Regions from separate parts of the Actinophytocola sediminis genome, predicted to be linked through region 2. Evidence: riboswitches for the same ligand, from Rfam matches in the RefSeq annotation. Region 2 holds a riboswitch; each other region holds the start of a gene.
The links. A riboswitch is a leader RNA that binds a small molecule or an ion and turns the genes downstream of it on or off. The one in region 2 is predicted to bind S-adenosylmethionine.
Positions count from the first base shown of each region.

Region 1 (7,103 bases), on a different contig from region 2:
GGTCGGGCACGGGCGGTGCCGGGGGCGGTGTCGGGTGTGGTGGCTCGACGGTGCCGCCGGCGCGCACGGTCACCGTGTAGTCGACGCCCCGCGCCGGCACCCGGTGCAGCCCGAGGACCACGTGCCAGGTCCCCGGCTCCAGCTCGCCTGGCAGGTAGCCGGGCGTGGCGGCGGCCGGGGTGATCGTGTAGCGGGTGCGGGCGCCACCCGACCAGCCGCGCCAGCCCGCCGGCCCGGTACAGCCGAGGTCGATCACCGCGGCGGGATCACCGACCGCCAGTTCGACGGTGATGCCCGCGCACCCGGCCGGCACGTCGAACGGGAGCAGCGGCCACGGGTCGGCGGCGCGGTCGTCCCGGGTGAGGACACCGGTGTGGACGGTCTGCACGGCGCGATCCTGCCAGGAATGTGCCACCACGGGCGCGGCTGTGACACGGTGATCGTGGCGACCGGGTAGCGTGCGAGCCGTGACGGATCCGGTAGACGCCCGCCTGCTCGGCGCGGTCGCCGAGATGGGCAGAGCAGCCGTGCACGAGGTCGCCGCCAGGCTGGGGATGGACCCCCGGGAGGTGGCCTCGCGCCTGGTCGCGCTGTCGGCTGCCGGCCTGCCCCTGCTCGTCGGCGTCGAGTGCGACCCGGCGCGCCTGCGGGCCGTGCTCGGGGCGATGCCGCCCGTCGCCTACGGCTACCCCCCACAGCAGCCCCAGCACGTCGTGGCGCCGCCGTCCGGCCCGGTCCCGGTGCGTATGCAGTACGGCTACGCCGCGCCGGGCCAGCAACCAGGGCCGCACCAGGTTCCGTCCGGGCCCTACCAGGTGCCCTCCGGTCCCTATGCCGTCCCGTCCGGGCCGCAGCAGGTGCCGGCCGCCTACCAGCGGACCGGCCCGCCGAGCGCGCCGTTCCCCGCGCAGTCCGGGCCGCCGAGCGCGCCCGTGCCGCTGCCGCCGGTGGAGGGGTCGATCAGCACGTGGGGTCCGCCGCAGGTCGCCACCTGGGCGCGCGGGGACCAGCCGCCGCAGGACATGACCCAGCCGACCGTACGCACCGAGCGGCCGGACGCGAACGTGCGACAGGGCAAGGTCGGCACCATGCTGCAGACCGAGGGCCTGGAGGGCGAGCAGCTGGCCATCCAGCTGGTCGAGGTCGTCGACCCGGCCGACTACCTGTTCACCGCCGCCGGCTACCGGCTGCAGGAGGGCGAGCGGTCGGTGGTCGTGCACACCGAGCTGACCAACCGGGGCAAGATCGCGTTCCAGTCGCTGCCGGACATGTTCCTGGTGCTGGTGACCCCGGACGGGCAGACGATCAGCAAGGCACCGGTGTCGCTGTCCTCCCGGCCGCCGCACCGCATCGGCGTGCCGCCGGGCGAGACCGCCGGCGGGCACACCGTGTACGTGGTGCCCGAGCACACCGAGGTCAACCGCGTCCGTTGGAGCCCGCGCCCGGACGAGGAGTCCCGCACCCTGACCTGGACCGTCGAGAACTAACAGCCGCAATGCCCTGAATGAGGCATTGGCGACGCTCAACGTCCCGAATGAGGCATTCAGGGCAGGTGACTCGCGGTAGTGCTAGCTCTCCCTGGCGAGTTTGTCCAGGGCCGCGCGCAGGTCGTCGGGGTACTCGCTGACGAACTCGATCCGCCGGCCGTCGGCCGGGTGGTCGAACGCGAGCTGCCTGGCGTGCAGCCACTGGCGGGTCAGGCCGAGGCGCTTGGCGAGCACCGGGTCGGCGCCGTAGGTCAGGTCGCCGACGCACGGGTGGCGCAGCGCCGAGAAGTGCACCCGGATCTGGTGCGTGCGGCCGGTCTCCAGCCGGATGTCCACCAGGGACGCCGCGCGGAAGGCCTCGAGCACCTCGTAGTGGGTGATGCTCGGCCGGCCGCTGGCGACCACGGCGAACTTGTAGTCGTGCTTGGGGTGCCGGTCGATCGGCGCGTCGATGGTGCCCGAGGTCGGGTCGGGGTGGCCCTGCACGAGCGCGTGGTAGCCCTTGTCGACGGTGCGTTCCTTGAACGCCCGCTTCAGGACGGTGTAGGCGTGCTCGCTCTTGGCCACGACCATCACGCCGGTGGTGCCGACGTCCAGCCGGTGCACCACGCCCGTGCGCTCGGCCGCGCCGGAGGTGGACACCCGCACACCGGCGGCCGCGAGCCCGCCGACGACCGTCGGCCCGGTCCAGCCGGGGCTGGGGTGCGCGGCGACGCCGACCGGCTTGTCGACCGCGATCACGTCGTCGTCCTCGTAGAGGATCTTCATGCCGGCGACCGCGATCGGCTCGATCTCGATCGGGCGATCGGGGTCGGGCAGGGTGATCTCGAGCCAGGTGCCGGCGACGAGCCGGTCGGACTTGCCAGCCGGGCGCCCGTCCAGGCTGACCTCGCCGGACTCGGCGAGCGCGGCGACGGTCGTGCGGGACAGGCCGAGCAGCTTGGCCAGGCCGGCGTCGACCCGCATGCCGTCCAGACCGTCGGGAACCGGGAGGGTTCGCTCGGTCACGTGTCGTCCTTAGTCTTGTCGGTTGCCTTGTCGGTTGCTTTGTCTTTTGTGGACGTGCCGTCGTAGTCGCGACCGAGCAGGGCCATCAGCACGATGAGCGCGCCGCCGCAGACGATCGCGGAGTCGGCGACGTTGAAGACCGGGAAGAAGGACCCGTTGGGCTCCAGGACCGAGACGAAGTCCACCACGTGCCCACGCAACGGCCCCGGCTCGCGGAAGAACCGGTCGATGAGGTTGCCCAGCGCCCCGGCGAGCACCATCGCGAGCCCGACCGCCCAGCCGACCGACCGCAGCTTGGGCATGATCCAGATGATCGCGACCACGACCCCGAGCGCGACCAGGGTCAGCAGCCAGGTCATCCCGGTGGCCATGCCGAACGCGGCACCCGGGTTGCGCACGATCTGCAGGTAGACGAACCCGCCGAGCACCCGGACCGGCGGTTCCCCGTCGAGCGCCGAGACCGCCACGATCTTGGTGATCACGTCCGCGACCAGCAACACCGGCGCCACGACGGCGAACAGCCAGGCCCGGCGCGGGGGCCGGACGTCCGCCGGTGGCGGGGTGTCGCCTGGCCCGTCGCCGCCGGCGACCGGCGTGTTCTCGTCGGCATCCGGCACGCCGGTCTCGGCCTCGGTGCCGGTTCTGGGCTCGTCGCTCACCCGGCCATTGTCCACGTCCCCCGAACGGAGCTGTCCGGCACATCAACCACGGGTGACGAAACCGGCAACAGCGGCCACATACCGCCGGTAACCGTCCAGGGCGAGCGGCACCGCGGCGGCGACCTGCTCGACGTCGATCTCCAGGTACTCGTGCACGAGCAGGTTCCGCATCCCGACCGAGGAAGCCGCCAGGTCATCGAGCAGGTCCCGGATGCGCGCCAGTCCGGCGAACACGACGTTCGGGTCGACAGCTCGCGCACCGAACTCTCGGAACGACTCGGCGTCCAGCTCCCGGGTCTCGGTGTCACCCACCCCGATCATCCTACTGACCTGCCGGCGGCTCACCAGCCAGGAACGCGGGCAGGCCGCGCGGGTCGGGGGTCGGCGTCCAGCGGCCGTCGGCCAGCGCGTAGTCCCAGGCGGGGCCGTCGGCGACCAGGGTGTGCAGCGCCGACACCACCCGGTCGACGTGCTCGACCGTGCTGCCGAGCCCCAGGCTCGCCCGTAACGCCCGCCCGCCCGGCACACCGGCCCCCGCCAGCAGCCGTCGCGTCGCCACATGCGCGCAGAACGCCCCGTCGCGGACCCCGATGCCGTACTCGGCCGACAGCGCCGCGGCCAGCAGCCCGGGGTCGTGGCCATCGACCGCGAAGCTGACCACCGCCACCCGGTCCGCGTCGAACAGGCTCAGCTCCCGCAGGCCGGGCACTCCGGCGAGCCCGGCACGCAACCGGTCGAGCAACGCCCGCTCATGGCCGATGATCGACTCCCAGCCCCATGACTGGATCGTCCGGCACGCCACCGCGAGCGCGTGCGCGCCGACCACGTTGGGCGTGCCGGCCTCGTGCCGCTCCACCCCGGCCGACCAGGACACCGACAGGTCGTCGGCGACCAGGCTGGACGCGCCGCCGCCGGCCAGGTACGGGGCCGCCGCCCGCAGCCAGTCCGCGCGGCCGACCAGGGCACCGACGCCGAACGGCGCGTACAGCTTGTGGCCGGAGAGCACCACGTAGTCCACGTCCAGCGCGCGCACGTCCACCGGGCGGTGCGGCGCGAGCTGCGCGGCGTCGAGCACCACCCGAGCACCGTGCTCGCGCGCGGTCGCGACCACCGAGGACACCGGCCACAGCTCACCGGTCACGTTCGACGCCCCGGTCACCACCACCAGCCTCGGCCCGGTCGGACACGACCGCAACGCCTCCCCCAGCGCGGCCACCGACGAGATCCGGCGCACCAGCCGGCCGCGCCACGGCAGCAGCGCCGCGTGGTGATCGGTGTCGAACACCACCACCGACGTGCCCCGTGGCAACGTCCTGGCCAGCAGGTTCATCGCATCCGTCGTGTTGCGGGTGAACACCACCGAGTCCGTGCCACGCGCCCTGACGAACGAGCGCACCACCTCGCGGGCCTGCTCGTAGACCCTGGTCGACACCTGCGAGGCGAACCCGGCGCCCCGGTGCACGCTCGCGTACCAGGGCAGCAGCTCGTCGACCGCGTCCCGCACGGCCAGCAGGCACGGCGCGCTGGCCGCGTGGTCGAGGTTCGCGTAGGGCACCGCGCGCCCGTCGACCAGCGGCACCGTGAGCTGGGCGCCGGCCACCGGCGGCACCGCGTCGAGGACCGGTCGAGCGTGCGGAATGGCGAGGGTCATCGGAGTTCACTCCCGGGTCGGGGACCCCGCCCACGGGGACCCGCGCTTGCCCGCCCGCACCGCGCGGAGGGCCAGGTCCTCACCCGGGGCACCCCACCGCGGTTGGAGGGTTGCCGGTCAGCAAGCCGGGGCTTCGCGCTGACACTCATGACCTTCGAGGGACCAGAGTAGCCGACCGTCCTCGAGCATTGCCAGACTGACGGCATGAGTGAGCTTGCGAGCGACTACGACCTGCTGGTGCTCGGCTCGGGTCCCGGCGGGCAGAAGGCGGCCATCGCGGCCGCCAAGCTCGGCGCCAACGTCGGGCTGGTCGAGCGCCGCAACATGATCGGCGGCGTGTGCATCAACACCGGCACCATCCCGTCCAAGACCCTGCGTGAGGCCGTCCTCTACCTGACCGGCATGTCCCAGCGCGACCTGTACGGGCAGAGCTACCGGGTCAAGGACGAGATCACCATCGCCGACCTGACCGCCCGCACGAGCCACGTGGTCGGCCGCGAGGTCGACGTGATCCGCGCGCAGCTGGCCCGCAACGGCATCGACGTGCTGCCCGGCATGGGCCGGTTCCTCGACCGCAACACCGTGCAGGTCACCGACGGCACCGGGCAGGAACGCTCGGTCACCGCCACCAAGATCGTGATCGCCACCGGCACCACCCCCGCCCGACCGTCCACAGTGGACTTCGACGAGCAGACGATCATCGACTCCGACGGCATTCTCGGGCTCGACCGGATCCCGCGCTCGATGATCGTCGTCGGCGCCGGGGTGATCGGCATCGAGTACGCGTCGATGTTCGCCGCGCTGGGCACCAAGGTCACGGTGATCGAGCAGCGGATGCGGATGCTCGACTTCTGCGACACCGAGGTCGTCGAGGCGCTCAAGTACCAGCTGCGCGACCTCGCGGTCACCTTCCGGTTCGGTGAGACGGTCACCGCCGTCGAGCGCTACGCCAAGGGCACGGTCACCATCCTGGAGAGCGGCAAGAAGATCCCCGCCGACATGGTGATGTACTCGGCCGGCCGCCAGGGCATGACCGAGCACCTCGACCTGCCGGCCGCCGGCCTGCAGGCGGACAAGCGCGGCCGCATCGAGGTGGACGCCGAGTTCCGCACGCCGGTGGACAACATCTACGCGGTCGGCGACGTGATCGGCTTCCCCGCGCTGGCCGCGACCTCGATGGAGCAGGGCCGCCTGGCCGCCCACCACGCGTGCGGCGAACCGGCCCACCCCATGCACGAGCTGCAGCCGATCGGCATCTACACCATCCCCGAGATCAGCTACATCGGCCGCACCGAGGACGAGCTGACCGAGAAGCGCATCCCGTTCGAGGTCGGCGTCTCCCGCTACCGCGAGCTGGCACGGGGCCAGATCATCGGCGACTCCTACGGCGTGTTGAAACTGCTGGTGTCCCCAGTGGACCGGTCGCTGCTCGGGGTGCACGTCTTCGGCACCAACGCCACCGAGCTGGTCCACATCGGACAGGCGGTGATGGGCCTCGGCGGCACGGTGGACTACCTGGTGGACACCGTGTTCAACTACCCGACCCTGGCCGAGTCCTACAAGGTGGCCGCGCTGGACGCGACGAACAAGATGCGCCTGATCGACCAGCTGACCGACTGACGCTACTGCTCCTCGCCGGTCTCGCCCTTCCACTTGGCGAACCGGCCTGCCCGGTCGACCGCGCGGATCCGGTGCTCGGTGCGCGACCTGACCTGCTCGGTGGCCACCACCAGCAGCTGGTCCTCCTCCTGCAACCGCGTGGTCGAGTCCGGCGTGTGGCCGACGCCGGCGCGGACCAGCAGGCTGACCGTCGCGCCCTCCGGCAGCCGCAGCTCGCTCAGGTACACACCGTGCAGCTTGGACCCTGACGGGATCCGCACCTGCAACAGCACCGCGCCGAGCTCGTCGAGCGGCGCGGCGTCCACGGAGACCTCCATGGAATGCGCGCCACCACCGAGCCCGAGGAACTTGGCGAGCAGCTGCAACGTGCTGCCCTGGACCAGGGTGAGCACGATGACCAGCACGAACACCGCGTCGACCAGTTGTTGGGCGCCGGGCATCCCCTCGGTAAGCGGGATCATCGCGAGCACGATCGGCACCGCGCCACGCAGCCCGGCCCACGACAGGAACACCTGTTCTCGCCAGGGCATCCGGAACCCCGCCACCGACAGGCTCACCGAGATCGGCCGGGCGACCAACGTCACCACCGCGCCGGCGACCAACCCCGGCACGACCGCGTGCAGCACCCGGTCGGGTGACATGAACAGCCCGAGCAACACGAACAGGCCGATCTGGGAC
Region 1 covers NZ_BAAGXS010000091.1:28,587-35,689, reverse strand. Annotated here, with positions in the region: gene ACYVIP_RS40345 (CehA/McbA family metallohydrolase) at 1-388, opposite strand, end outside; gene ACYVIP_RS40340 (AsnC family protein) at 513-1,487, shown strand; gene ACYVIP_RS40335 (RluA family pseudouridine synthase) at 1,569-2,495, opposite strand; gene lspA (signal peptidase II) at 2,492-3,154, opposite strand; gene ACYVIP_RS40325 (HepT-like ribonuclease domain-containing protein) at 3,197-3,466, opposite strand; gene ACYVIP_RS40320 (aminotransferase class V-fold PLP-dependent enzyme) at 3,477-4,805, opposite strand; SAM riboswitch class IV at 4,843-4,958, opposite strand; gene sthA (Si-specific NAD(P)(+) transhydrogenase) at 5,010-6,425, shown strand; gene ACYVIP_RS40310 (potassium/proton antiporter) at 6,428-7,103, opposite strand, start outside.
Region 1: another riboswitch for S-adenosylmethionine. It lies ahead of ACYVIP_RS40320 (aminotransferase class V-fold PLP-dependent enzyme); the one in region 2 lies ahead of ACYVIP_RS18130 (methionine ABC transporter ATP-binding protein).

Region 2 (7,103 bases):
TGCCGATTGTGGATGCGCACACGCATCTGGACGCGTGTGGCGCCAAGGACGCGGCCGACGTCTCGGCGATGCTCGACCGGGCGGCCAGTGCCGGCGTGGCGCGGGTGGTGACCGTGGCCGACGACCTCGCCGCCGCCAGGTGGGCCGCTGAGGCGGCGAGCTGGGACGAGCGGGTGTTCGCCGCCGTCGCGGTGCATCCGACGCGCACCGCGGCGTTCTCGGACGCCGAGCGGGCCGTGCTCGAGGAGCTGGCCGGCAGGCCCCGCGTGGTGGCCGTCGGCGAGACCGGCCTGGACTACTACTGGGACTACTCGCCCCCGGCGGCTCAGCAGGAGGCGTTCCGCTGGCACATCGACCTGGCCAAGCGGGTCGGCAAGCCGCTGATGATCCACGACCGGGACGCGCACGAGGACGTCTGGCGGGTGCTCGAGGAGGAGGGACCGCCGGAGACGGTGGTGTTCCACTGCTTCTCCGGCGACCTGGAGTTCGCCCGGCGCTGTGTCGATCGCGGGTACGTGCTGTCGTTGGCCGGAACCGTGACATTTCGCAATGCGCGGGCGCTTCGTGAGGCGGCGGTTCAGATTCCCACTTACCAGTTGTTGGTGGAGACCGACGCGCCCTTCCTCACCCCCCATCCCTTCCGCGGCCGGCGAGGGGAGCCCTACTGCGCCGCGTACACCCTGCGGGACCTTGCGCAGCTCAGAGGTGCGGACGTGGCCGAACTCGGCGCGGCGGTGGCCGCGAACGCCGCGCGGGTCTTCCGCCTGCCGGACGCTACGCCGCGTGAGTCGGGTGAACGCGAGGCGTGAGCATTGGTATGAACAGGCGTCCAGGGCTACTCCATTCGTGAAGTGACCAGGCTCACGTCGCTCCACGAAGTGTTTGCGCAACCTGCCAGTCGCCGTTACTGTCCCGTGACCGTAGCCGGGACGAGGCGGTCCCGGAGAGACCGAGAGCGGTTGTCGGGCTCTCCCACGGCCATTCTCTGGAGGTAACGACCCTGTGAGCGGATACAGATCCGGCGGTTTTGACGGTTCCGGTGGCGGTTTCGCCGACACCGACTGGTTCACCCCCGTCGAGGCGCCCTCCGCAACCGCGACCGCGGTCCTGGACGAGGACTTCCGCGCCTGGCGCTCGGAGTTCCCGGACTTCTACCAGCAGGGCAGCTCCACCTACGGCCAGCTGCCCGAGGCCGAGCTCGACGCCTACAGCGGCTCGCTGGCCATCACCCCGGACGACGTGCGGGTCGCCCTCGGCCCCCAGGCAGACGAGCTCATGGCCGTCGCCAACGTCGACGTCGACGAGCTCATCCGGCTGATCAACGCCGAGACCACCGTGCTGCCCGTCATCCCGGACGACCTGTCCGAGATGCCAGGCATGCCGAGGGTGCGCCGGCTGCCGGACACCGAGACCGAGGACGAGGACCGCGGCCTCGCCACCGGCATCAAGCGGTGGAAGAAGACCGTTCTCAAGGCTTCGCTGGCCTCGATCCTGGTCTCGATGATCGGCGGCAGCGCCGCGGCCATCGCGATGAACAAGTCGGTCACCGTCGACATCGACGGCAAGTCCCACGAGGTCAGCACCTACGCCTCCACCGTCGGCGAGGTGCTGGAGGACGAGGGCCTCGACGTCGGCAAGCACGACGCGCTGTCCCCCTCGCCCGCCGCGGGCATCAACGACGGCGGCACGATCGTCCTCCAGCGCGGCCGCCAGCTGCAGCTGACGATCGACGGCGAGCAGCGCGACGTCTGGGTCCGCGCGACGACCGTCGAGGACGCCCTCAAGGCGGCCAACGTCACCGTCGACGGTGCGTGGATGTCCCACGAGATGAACAGCTCGGTCCCGCTGAGCGGCATGTCGATGGAGATCAAGACCGTCAAGAACATCACCCTCTTCGACGGCGGCAACGCGCCCAAGGCGATGCAGACCCACGCGGTCACCGTCGACGAGCTGCTCGGGTCGCTGAAGCTCGAGCTCGGCAAGGAAGACACCATCACCCCCGGCGGCGACCTCAAGGTCACCGACGGCGCCGAGGTGCGGATCACCCGCAACGGCGTCACCGTGGTCAACAAGACCGAGAAGGTCGCCCCGCCGGTGCAGGAGGTCGAGGACCCCAACGCCGACGAGGGCACCGAGGTCGTGCTCGACCCGGGCGCGGCGGGCGAGCGGATCGTCACCTACCGGATCACGATCAAGAACGGTACGGAGATCGACCGCGAGGAGATCGGCGCCAAGGTCACCAAGAAGCCGAAGCCGAAGATCGTCCGGATCGGCACCAAGGAGCCCCCGGTCCCGGTGATCTCCGACGGCGAGGTCTGGGACGCGCTCGCGCAGTGTGAGTCCACCGGCAACTGGGCGGCCAACACCGGCAACGGCTACTACGGCGGCCTGCAGTTCAGCCCCGGCACCTGGGACGCCAACGGCGGCGAGCAGTACGCCCCCGACGCCCACCAGGCCACCCGTGAGCAGCAGATCGCGATCGCCACCAAGGTGCGCGACGGCGCGGGCGGCAGCTACGGCGCCTGGCCGCACTGTTCTGGCGAGCTCGGCCTGCCCAGGTAGGCGATCAGGGGCGGGCACTAGGCTCGCCTGGTGGTGCGCGGCGGAACGGACAGCAGCTTGTTGCTCGGGCCGGCCGACGTGCGCCGTCTCGCCGACGAACTCGACATCCGGCCGACCAAGCGGCTCGGCCAGAACTTCGTCCACGACCCCAACACGGTCCGGCGCATCGTGCGTGCCGCCGACCTGGCCGAGGACGACGTGGTCATCGAGGTCGGTCCGGGCCTCGGATCGCTCACCCTCGCCCTGCTGCCGGCCTGTGCCACGGTGCTCGCGGTCGAGATCGACCCGGTTCTGGCCGGGAAGCTCCCCGAGACCGTCGGTGAACGCGCGCCCGCCCTGCGTGACCGGCTGCGGGTGATCGAGGACGACGCCGTGCGGGTCACCGCCGAGCGCCTCGGCGCCGCGCCGACCGCGCTGGTGGCCAACCTGCCGTACAACGTCTCGGTACCGGTAGTGCTACACCTGCTCAACGAACTGCCTGGCCTGGCCAAGGCGCTGGTCATGGTCCAGTCCGAGGTGGCCGACCGGATGGTCGCCGGGCCGGGATCGCGCACCTACGGCGTGCCGAGCGTCAAGATCGCCTGGTACGCGCACGCCCGCCGGGTGGCCACGGTGCCGCGCGCGGTCTTCTGGCCGGTGCCCAACGTCGACTCCGCGCTGGTCCTGCTGACCCGCCGGGAGTCGCCGATTGGGCAGCGGACCAGGGTGTTCTCCCTGGTGGACGCGGCCTTCGCACAGCGGCGTAAGACCCTGCGGGCCGCGCTGGCCGGCTGGGCGGGGTCCGCGCGGGCAGCGGGGGAGTTACTCGAGTTGGCCGGCATCGACCCGACGACCAGGGGCGAGCAACTCGCCGTCGCCGACTTCGCGCGGCTGGCCGGTGTCGCGGGCGGCTGACCTTATTCCGGATCGAGCGCCGGTGTGACGCTCACCGGATCCACCGGATGGACGTTGCGATCTTCACCCGTCGTCAGGTTGACTGAGTGCGGTTAATCCATCCCGAGCGGCTGAGAGACCTGGCTCCGAGACGCCGCAGCAACCACTCATCGCGAGCAGGTGCTACCGCCAGGAACGATGGAGGAGTGAGAGCGATGGTCATGCTCACTACCAGGCGGGTCATCGACCAGTGCCGGCGCACGGTCACGGGCTGTCGTCCTATGTGCTCAACAAGCTGATTCTCGAGCCCATACCGACTTTCTGACACCCCTTACTCACCCAGTTGAACTGGGTTTACCGGCATGCGAGTTCGTTCGCTCGCGCCTGGACTGGAGCGCACTGTGATCACCCTGGAGAACCTCAGCAAATCCTTCCGAAGTACTTCCGGCTCGGTCGTGGCCCTCGACGACGTCACCCTCGACGTCCCGGACGGCGTCATCGTCGGCGTGGTCGGCCCGACCGGTGCCGGCAAGTCGACCCTCGCGCGGGTGCTGTCGCTGCGTGAGCGTCCGGACAGTGGGGTGTTCCGCCTCGACGGGCGCAACACCGGCATGTTGGACGAGCGCAGCCTGCGGGTGGCCCGTTCCCGGATCGGCGTGGTGCCGCCGAGGGACTCGCTGCTCGGCCAGCGCACGGCCGCCGGCAACATCGCGGTGCCGCTGGAGCAGGCCGGCATGGACGGTCCGCTGCGCCGGGAGCGGGTCGGCAAGGTGCTCGACCTGATCGGCCTCACCGACCGCGCCGCCACCTACCCCGCCCAGCTCACGCCCGGTCAACGGCAGCGGGTGGCGGTGGCCAGGGCGCTGGTCGGCGACCCGGCCGTGGTGCTCGCCGACGACCCGACCGCCGACCTGGACGACGCCGGGGTCGCCGGCGTGCTCGCCGTGCTCGACCGGGCGCGGGCAGAGCTCGGCGCGACGGTGCTGGTCGCCACCCAGGACACCAGCGTGGTGCGGCGCATCGCCGACGACGTGGCCGTGCTCGACCACGGCCGGCTGCTGGAGAGCGGGCGGCTGCTCGACCTGGTCGGCGACCAGGAAAGCCTGGTCGCGCAGGCCGTGCTGCCGGCCATCGACGGCCAGGTGCCCGGCGGGTACGCCGGTGTCGCGGACGTCGTGCTGATCGGGTTCGCCGCGGTCGGCTCGCTGCTGCCGGAGGCCACCAGCCGGTTCGGCACCGACATCTCGGTGGTCGGCGGCGGGGTGACCAAGATCGGCGAGACGCCGGTCGCGCGGTTCCGCCTCGGGCTGCACGGTCACCTCGCCGACGCCGCGCTCGGCTGGCTCGCCGAGCGCGGGGCCGCGGTGCACCACCAGTCGTCGCGGGCGCTACAGGTCGCCTGACTCGTGACGGACCCTCCTTGGCCGGGACGCGGGAGCCGTAGGCTGGGCTGGTGCTCGCTGTAGTGCCCCGCCCGGTCACCGTCCGCGTCCCGTCCAAGGTGAACCTTCACCTCGCGGTCGGTGAGGTACGCAAGGACGGCTTCCATGAGCTGTCCACGATCTTCCAGTCGCTGTCGTTGACCGACGACGTGACCGTGGCGATCGCCGACGAGCCCGGGGTCGAGGTCCAGGGCGAGGGCGCGGCCGCGGTGCCCACCGACGGGGCCAACCTGGCCTGGCGGGCGGTCGAGGAGCTGGCCAGGTACGCGGGCAAGGACGCGGACGAGCCCAAGGTGCGGGTGCTGATCCGCAAGGGCATCCCGGTCGCCGGCGGGATGGCCGGCGGCAGCGCGGACGCGGCCGCGACCCTGCTCGGCCTCGCGAACCTGTGGAAGCTGGAGATCAGCCGGGACGAGCTGGCCTCGGTGGCCGCGGTGCTCGGCAGCGACGTGCCGTTCATGCTGCACGGCGGTACCGCGCTGGGCACCGGGCGGGGCGAGCGGATCGTCCCGGTGCTGACCAGGCACACGTTCCACTGGGTGATCGCGTTCGCCAGAGGTGGGCTGGCGACGCCGAAGGTCTACGCGGAGCTCGACCGGCTGCGGGACACCGGCGAGCCGCCGAGGGTGGGCGCGGTCGAGCCGGTGCTCGAGGCGCTGGCCGCTGGCGACGCGCGTCAGCTCGCGCTGCTGCTCGGCAACGACCTGCAGGCGGCCGCGGTGTCGCTGCGGCCGGGGCTGCGCCGGACGCTGCGCGCGGGGGTGAGCGCGGGCGCGCTCGCCGGCATGGTGTCCGGCTCGGGCCCGACCTGCGCGTTCCTGTGCGCGGATGCCGAGGACGCGGTGCGGGTGGCGGCCGAGCTGTCGGGTGCCGGCGTGTGCCGCACGGTGCGGGTCGTGCACGGCCCGGTGCCGGGCGCGCGCGTGGTGAACGACGACGAGCCACGCCCCCTCCCGCCGCAGGTGCACGCCTGAACCATCGGTACCGTGGACAGGTCATGGTCAACCTGGTCAATCTCGAGGCGGTCGGCAAGAGCTACGGCATGCGTCCGCTCATGGACGGCGTGTCCCTCGGGGTCGGCGTCGGGGACCGGATCGGCGTCGTCGGCCTCAACGGCGGCGGCAAGACCACCCTCCTGGAGATCCTCGCCGGCATCGTGCCGCCCGACAGCGGGCGGGTGAGCCGGGGCCGGGACCTGCGTCAGGCCGTGGTCACCCAGCGCACCGAGCTGCGGGACGCCACGACCGTGCGCGGCGCGGTGCTCGACCCGCTCGGCGTCACCGCCGAGCACGAGTGGGCCGCCGACCCGAGGATCCGGACGATCATGGACGGTCTCGGCATCACCGCGCTCGGTGTGGACAGCCCGGTCGCCGATATGTCCGGCGGGGAGCGCCGGCGGGTCGCGCTGGCCGCGGCGCTGGTGCAGGACCTTGACCTGCTGATCCTCGACGAGCCGACCAACCACCTCGACCTCGAGGGTGTCCGCTGGCTGGCCGAACACCTGGTCGCGCGCCGCACCGCACTGGTCGTGGTCACCCACGACCGCTGGTTTCTGGACACCGTCGCCACCCGCACCTGGGAGGTGGTCGGCGGGCAGGTCGAGCAGTACGAGGGCGGCTACGCCGACTGGGTCTTCGCCCGCGCCGAGCGCGCCCGGCTGGCCGCGACGCTGGAGGACAAGCGGCGCAACCTGGTGCGCAAGGAGCTGGCGTGGCTGCGGCGCGGTCCGCCCGCGCGCACGTCCAAGCCGCGCTACCGGATCGAGGCCGCCGAGACGCTGATCGCCGACGTGCCGCCGCTGCGGGACTCGGTGGAGTTGTTGGCCTTCGCCAAGCGCAGGCTCGGCCGGACCGTGCTGGAGCTGGAGGACGTCACCGTCACACTCGGCTCGCGCACGCTGATCGACGGGTTGACCTGGCGGGTCGGGCCGGGGGACCGGATCGGCCTGGTCGGGGTGAACGGCTCGGGCAAGACCACGCTGCTGCGGCTGCTCGCCGGAGACTTGACCGCGGCGTCCGGCAAACGGGTGCAGGGGCAGAGTGTGCGGCTGGCCTATCTCAGCCAGGAGCTGCACGACCTGCCGGGCTCGTTGCGGGTGCTGGAGGCGGTCGAGGAGATCGCGCGCCGGGTCACGCTCGGCAAGCAGGAGATGTCGGCCTCGCAGCTGGCCGAGCGGTTCGGGTTCCCGGCGGCCAAACAGTGGACACCGGTGGCCGACCTGTCCGG
Region 2 covers NZ_BAAGXS010000028.1:80,695-87,797, forward strand. Annotated here, with positions in the region: gene ACYVIP_RS18115 (TatD family hydrolase) at 1-809, shown strand, start outside; gene ACYVIP_RS18120 (transglycosylase family protein) at 1,003-2,562, shown strand; gene rsmA (16S rRNA (adenine(1518)-N(6)/adenine(1519)-N(6))-dimethyltransferase RsmA) at 2,593-3,456, shown strand; SAM riboswitch class I at 3,551-3,640, shown strand; gene ACYVIP_RS18130 (methionine ABC transporter ATP-binding protein) at 3,837-4,838, shown strand; gene ACYVIP_RS18135 (4-(cytidine 5'-diphospho)-2-C-methyl-D-erythritol kinase) at 4,889-5,851, shown strand; gene ACYVIP_RS18140 (ABC-F family ATP-binding cassette domain-containing protein) at 5,875-7,103, shown strand, end outside.

Region 3 (7,103 bases), on a different contig from region 2:
GTGACCGCGTCGTTCATCAAGGAGTGGGTCCGGCGGTCGGTGCTGGCCGGTGGGGCGCTGGACGAGAAGGTGCTGCGGTCGACGCTGACGGAGTTGCTGTCCCAGCAGCAGGCGCTGACCAGGAGCATGCTGGGAGCTCGGTGATCGGGGCCTGTTAACATTGCCCGTCGTGCCGTGTGGCGTTCCGTCCAGGAGGAAGCTCGCCGTCGTGTTCAGGCGAGGCCACTAACACGCGGCGCACCTTCCGTGATCGACGCTGAGGAGCAGTAACCCGTGGCAAACATCAAGTCCCAGATCAAGCGCATCCAGACGAACGAGAAGGCGCGACTGCGCAACAAGTCCGTCAAGTCCTCGGTGAAGACCGCGATCCGCAAGTTCCGCGAGGCGGCGGAAGCGGGCGACAAGGAGAAGGCCGTAGCGCTGCTCCACGACGCCAGCCGCCAGCTGGACAAGGCGGCGAGCAAGGGCGTGATCCACGCCAACCAGGCGGCCAACAAGAAGTCCGCCATGGCCAAGCGCGCCAACCAGCTCTGAGCCCTCAGCGATAACAGCGCTGGCCGCCTCGGCGGCCAGCGCTGTTTTTGTTGTGAGATGTCGACCAGCACAGCCCAGGTGTCTGCCTGGCTGCGTCGACCAGCGCAGCTGAGCGCCTGGTCAGCCGCGTAAGCCCATACGGCCCACGTGTCCGTTCGGCTGGGCCAGGCCAGCGCGATCCGGGTCCAGCCGCGGCGGCCAGCGCGGCCTAGGTGCGTCGGCGGGCTTCGGCAAGGCGGAGGACGGCGCGCTGGAGTGCGTAGTCCGCGTCCGCCGCCACCCCCTTGACGTCCGCGTTCACCTCCGCGACCACCTGCATCGCCGCGACCAGCCCCGCCGGATGCCACCCTCGGGACTGGGACAGTGCCTTGCGCACCTTCCACGCCGGCATACCCAGCTCCGATGACAAGCGAAACGGGTCCGCCCGGCCCGCGCCGGCGACCCGCGCGACGGTGCGCACCGCGTCCGCGAGAGCGTCGGCGACCAGCACGTGCGGCACGCCGAGCTGCATCGTCCAGCGCAGCATCTCCAGCGCGCCCGGCACGTCGCCGGTGACCGCCTTCTCCGCCACCGCGAACCCGGTGACGTCCGCCCGGCCGCGGTGGTAGCGGCGCACCTCCTCGGCGGTGACCTGCCCGCCGGTGTCCGCCACGAGCTGGGCCGCCGCCGACGCCAACTCGCGCAGATCCGAGCCGACCGAGTCGATCAGCGCGCTGACCGCGTCCGCGTCGGTCTTGCCGCCCGCGCGCCGGATTTCGTTGCGCACAAAGGCTTCCCGGTCACCCGGCTTGGTGATCTTCGGGCAGTCCACCACGTTCGCCCCAGCCGAGCGCAACGCGGCGACCAGGTCCTTCGCCGGCTTACGACCGCCGCCGGTGTGCAGCACGACCAGCTGCACGCTCTCCGCCGGCGCCTTGAGGTAGGCGGTGATGGCGGCGGCGATGTCCTTGTTGGCGTCGTTCGCGCTCTCCAGGACGATGACCCGCCGCTCGGCGAACAGCGACGGGCTGACCAGCTCGGCCAGCTCCGGCGGGCTGATGTCGGCCACCTTCACGCGGGTGAGCTCGGCGGACGGGTCGGCGAGCTTGGCGGTGTCGACCGCGGCCCGGACCGCGCGTTCCACCAGCAACTCCTCCTCGCCGAGGACGAGTTCGAGGGCAGGCGGGGTCACGGCGGGTGACTTCACCCCGCCATCCTCGCACCACCTCGGTCACCCCGGTGGCGGGCGGGGTCCGTCGGCCGGGCCAAGGCAGCGCGCAGCGCGACGAGGTGCCGACGTCCCGTCACCCCGTCCCCTGACCTGCCCCGCCCCAGTACCCGTCCCGAACAGCTCCCACGTCGGCCTCGTCCGACCCGGTCGGGCCGGATCGGATCGGATTCGCGGCCAGTGCCGCTGGTGCCTCTCTCGAATGATGGACCTCACATTGGCCTGGAAAGAGGGTCGTGCCGTAACGTGTTCGAAGAACAACTGAATACCGCTCATCCAGAGGGGCAGAGGGATCGGCCCGAAGAAGCCCCGGCAACCGGCGTCAGCCATTCGCTACCGCGAGGAATGGTGATGAACACGGTGCCAATTCCGACCCGTACGCGGGACAGATGAGGAGATACCTCGCGATGACAGTCACTGCCCACGCCACCACCACGTTCGACCTCGGGCCCGCGCGCGGGCTCAGCTGCCGGGAGTGCGGCCACCAGGTACCGCTTGCCGCGGAGTTCGCCTGTATCGAGTGTTTTGGCCCCCTGGAAGTCTCCTACGAGTTCAGTGACATCTCGAGGGCCGACATCGAGTCGGGCCCCAAGTCGATCTGGCGCTACCGCAACCTGCTGCCCGTCCCGTCCGATGTGGACACTCAGCCGAACACCGAGCCGGGTCTCACCCGCCTGGTGAAGGCCGACCGGCTCGCCGCCGCGCTCGGCGTGAAGTCGTTGTGGGTCAAGGACGACACGGGCAACCCGACCCACTCGTTCAAGGATCGGGTGGTCGCCGTCGCGCTCGCGGCCGCACGCCAGCTGGGGTTCACCGTGCTGGCCTGCCCGTCCACCGGCAACCTGGCCAACGCGGTCGCCGCCGCGGCCGCGCGCGCCGGCTGGGAGTCGGTGGTGCTGATCCCGTCGTCGCTGGAGCGCGCGAAGATCCTCACCACCGCCGTGTACGACGGCGCCCTGATCGCGGTCGACGGTAACTATGACGACGTGAACCGGCTGGCCACCGAACTCGCCGCGGAACACGACGACTGGGCGTTCGTCAATGTCAACGTCCGCCCGTACTACGCGGAGGGCTCCAAGACGCTCGGCTACGAGGTCGCCGAACAACTCGGCTGGCGACTCCCCGACCAGATCGTCGTGCCGGTGGCCTCCGGTGCCCAGTTGACCAAGGTGGACAAGGGTTTCCGCGAGTTCACCGACCTCGGTCTGGTCGAGGCCAGGCCGTATCGGGTGTTCGGCGCCCAGGCCACCGGGTGTTCGCCGGTGTCCGCCGCGTTCAAGGCGGGCCTGGACGTGGTGAGCCCGGTGAAGCCGGACACCATCGCCCGCTCGCTCGCGATCGGCGCTCCCGCCGACGGCCCGTACGTGCTCGACGCCGTGCGCAGGACGAACGGCGCGGTCGAGGACGTGACCGACGAGGAGATCGTCGAGGGCATCCGCCTGCTGGCCAGGACCGAGGGCATCTTCGCCGAGACAGCCGGCGGCGTGACCGTCGCGACGGCGAAGAAGCTGATCGACACCGGCCAGCTCGATCCGGAGGCCGATACGGTCCTGCTCATCACCGGCGACGGCCTCAAGACCCTGGACGCGGTGCAGGACAAGATCGGCCCGCGCGCCACCGTGCCACCGTCGACCGCCGCCGTCCGCGCAGCCCTGGAGTCCTCATAGGACAGTGGCGCACCACACCACCACCGCCGAACACCCGCAAACTCCACCAGGACCCAGCCGTCCTATGTGGACACAGGAATCCGCTGCCCAGTCGTGCGCCGGACATCCCACGCCAGGGCCGTCAGCGGGTCACCGGTGACCCGCTGCGTGGCGTCAACCACCGCTCAACGCCAGCGCGCGACGACGAGCAGCCGCCCGACCCAGCCCGTCCCCAACGAACGGTGGCCCCCTGGCCGCCCCTCGGGTCACCGCCCGGGGGCCACCGTCGTCGGGGACGATCGCCGCGTCTCCGTCGGTGTCGGTGCGGATCACGAGCGCACCGGTGCCGCTGAGCGCGCTCATCGTGGTCGGGTTGGGGTGGCCGTACTGGTTGTCGGCGCCGACGCTCACCACCGCGACCCGTGCCCGGATCGCCGCGAACAGCTCCGGCGAGGTGTACCGGCTGCCGTGATGCGGAACCTTGAGCACCTCGGCGGACAGGTCTATCCGCGAACCAAGCAGGCTCGCCTGAGCCGCCAGCTCCACGTCCCCGCTGAGCAGGATCCGCCCAGCCGGCGTCGCCGCGCGCAGCACCAGTGACGCGTTGTTGATCTCCGTACCCTCGGCCTCCGCCGCGGGCATCACCTCCTTCGCCATCGGGGCCAACACCTCAATCGTCAGATCAGGCCAGGCCAGCTGTCGCCCCGCGTCGAGCTCCACGATCGGCACCCCGGCCGCGGCCGCTGCGGCCCGCACCTCCTCCCATGCCCAGGCCGGTTCCCTGGCGGGACTCACGCCCACCGCACCGACCGTCCGTTCGCCCAGCACCGCGGCCAACCCGCCGACGTGATCGGCGTGCAGATGGCTGAGCACCACCAGCGGCACTCTCGACACATCCAGCCGGTCCAGGCACCCAGCCAGCGGCCCTGGCTCCGGGCCGGTGTCCACCACGACCGCCCGGCCCGCGTCCCCGGTGGCCAGCACCAGCGCGTCGCCCTGACCGACGTCGCAGGCGACCATCGCCCACCCCGGCGGAGGCCAACCCGGCGAGATCACCCTGACCGGGACGGCCACCACCAACAGCCCAGTGAGCAGGGCACCCACCAGCACCCGGAGGCGCCGACGCCGCAGCGCCGCGACCAGCAGCAGCACGCACGCCACCAGCAGCAGCCCACCCCACCACCCGGTAGGCCAGCCGATCGTGGCGCCGGGCACCCGAGCGGCATGCCGGGCGACCAGGATCAGCCAGTCGGCCGCCGGCCCTGCGAGCCGAACCAGCATCTCGGCCAGCCATGTGGACGCCGGTGCGGTGAGCGCCGCCAGCACGCCCAGCACCGTCGCCGGCGCGACCACCGGGGCGGTCAGCAGGTTCGCCAGTACCGCGACCAGGCTGACCTCGCCCGCCATCCCGGCCACCACCGGCGCGGTCACCAGATGCGCCGCCGCCGGAACCGCGAGCGCGTCCGCGAAACCACGGGGCACCCCGCGCGCGGCGAGCCGGTCGGCCCACCGCGGCGCGAGCAACACCAGTCCGGCCGTGGCCAGCACGGACAACGCGAACGCGAAACTCACCGCCATGGCCGGGTCCCACAGCACCAACACGATCACCGCGGTGCCCAGCGCCGGCAGCGCCGCACGTTCCCGACCCATCGCCAGCGCCAGCAGACCGACGGTGCCCATGACACCGGCGCGCAGCACGCTGGGTTCCGGCCCGGCGAGCACCACGAACCCGACGAGCGCGCCCATCGCACCGACGGCCGCACCACGCGGCCCGACCCGCATCGCACGCAGCAGGAACAGCACCGCCACGCACACGATCGCCAAGTTCGCGCCACTCACGGCCAGCAAGTGCGCCATTCCGGCCGCCGTGAACTCGTCCTCGACCTGCCGGGACAGCCGGTCGGTGTCGCCGACGACCAACCCGGGCAGCAATCCGGCCGGCTCCGGGTCCAGGACCGAGGCGGCATCCCGCAGCCCCGCTCTCAGCGACTGCGCGACGCGCTGCCACACGTCGGCCTCGGAGACCTCCCCCGGCGGTCCGCGGACCCGCAGCACGGCCACGGTCAGCTCACCGGTGCGTGCCGGGACCAGCTGCGCGGCGGTCGTCACGTCCTGCCCCGGCAGCAGGGTCGACCAACGGTCGGCCGGGGCGAGCAGCACCACCCGGCCGGTGGAGATGACCTGAATGCCCTCGACCACCGCCGCCCGCACCCGCCCCGGCACCACGACCGTCCGCACCCCGCCGGGCTGGCCACCGAAGCCGGCGGAGAAGACCGGCCGGGGACGTTCGCTGACCGTCACCCGGAACACCCCCTCGGCACCGGCACTCGCCGATGCCCGCAGCGGGTCGTCCTCGGCCGCGCGGAGCCGTCCGGTGCTGAGGACGCCCACCAGCAGTCCGCTGACCAGCAACGACCACCCGACGCCCAGCCGCCACCAGCGCGTCAGCGGTGCCTGTCGCCGGGCCGAGACCACGACCATGCCTCCGGCGCCCACGGCCAGGACGCCGCCGACCGTGGCCCACCACCACCCGAGCAGCAGCCCGAGCATCGTGGCGAGCCAGACCGCCAACGCGGCCGGCACCAACCGCCAGTCCGGTGCGCCGGTCGGACCGCCCCACACTCTGGTCAGGCTCATCCCGCCACCACCAGGTCCTTGAGCCTGCTGAAGCGAGTCGGTCCGATGCCCTCGATCTCCCGCAGTTGCTCGACCGAGGCGAACCGGCCGTGCTGGGTGCGCCAGTCGAGGATCCGCTGGGCAGTGACGGGCCCGACGCCGGGCAGCGTGTCCAACGTGGCCAGGGTCGCGGTGTTCAGGTCGACGCGCGCGGCGGCGCCCGGCTGGCCGTCGGCCGGCGCGGCCGCGGCGACTTCGGCGCCGGGCGGTGCGGGCACACCGACATAGATCTGCTCGCCGTCGCCGAGGCGGCGCGCGAGGTTGAGGTTGCCCAGGTTCGCTCCGGGGACGGGGCCACCGGCCGCTTCGAGCGCGTCCGCCACGCGCGACCCGCCAGGAAGGGTGACCAGGCCCGGTGTGGTGACCCGGCCGACCACGCTGATCACGATCGAGCTGTCGGCGGCCGGTGCCGTCGCGCCGGCCGGCGTGCGCACCTCGCTGACCGAGGCGGCCGGCAGCGCGGGCGGCACCTCGGGTTCGGCGGGTGAGCCGGACAGCGCGAATCCGACCGCCACGGCGATGCCGATCAGCACCCCGGCGGCCGCGAGCATGGCCAGCCGCCACCGAGGTGGGTCGGCGGTGCGCGCGGGTAGCCACCGTTCGGGCAACCAGCGCAGCAGACGACGCCACCACGGTGTGGCGGTCGGCCACCCGTGCGCCAGGAGCGGGCCGTCGTCCGGTGACGCGTTGGACAGGCGAGTGCTCGGCGGGCACGTCTCGGCTGGTGGGCCCTCGCGCGCCGGGGGCGGATCTGGCGGCCATGGCTCAGGTGCGGGCAGGAGTACCGAGTCGTCCGAGGTCGGCTCCCGCCACGGTAGGTCGGGACCGGCCTGATTGATCACTTGGTCGAGGCGGGTGCTGGTGCGGCGGTCGCGCCGGGCGGTCGTGTCGATCACGCCGTCGACGCTAGGACGGAAATTCCGGGAGTGGGGGCGGTGAGGGCGTTGCTGTGGACAAGTGGGGGTGTTGTGGACAACTGGGCCGATTCGCCGGTCAGCCGGCGTCGATTGTCGGACCGGTGTGCAAGCCTGGAGGGTTCA
Region 3 covers NZ_BAAGXS010000011.1:117,456-124,558, reverse strand. Annotated here, with positions in the region: gene ACYVIP_RS07475 (AAA family ATPase) at 1-144, shown strand, start outside; gene rpsT (30S ribosomal protein S20) at 274-534, shown strand; gene holA (DNA polymerase III subunit delta) at 743-1,720, opposite strand; SAM riboswitch class I at 2,011-2,137, shown strand; gene thrC (threonine synthase) at 2,149-3,408, shown strand; gene ACYVIP_RS07455 (ComEC/Rec2 family competence protein) at 3,562-6,024, opposite strand; gene ACYVIP_RS07450 (helix-hairpin-helix domain-containing protein) at 6,021-6,959, opposite strand; gene ACYVIP_RS07445 (DegV family protein) at 7,101-7,103, opposite strand, start outside.
Region 3: another riboswitch for S-adenosylmethionine. It lies ahead of thrC (threonine synthase); the one in region 2 lies ahead of ACYVIP_RS18130 (methionine ABC transporter ATP-binding protein).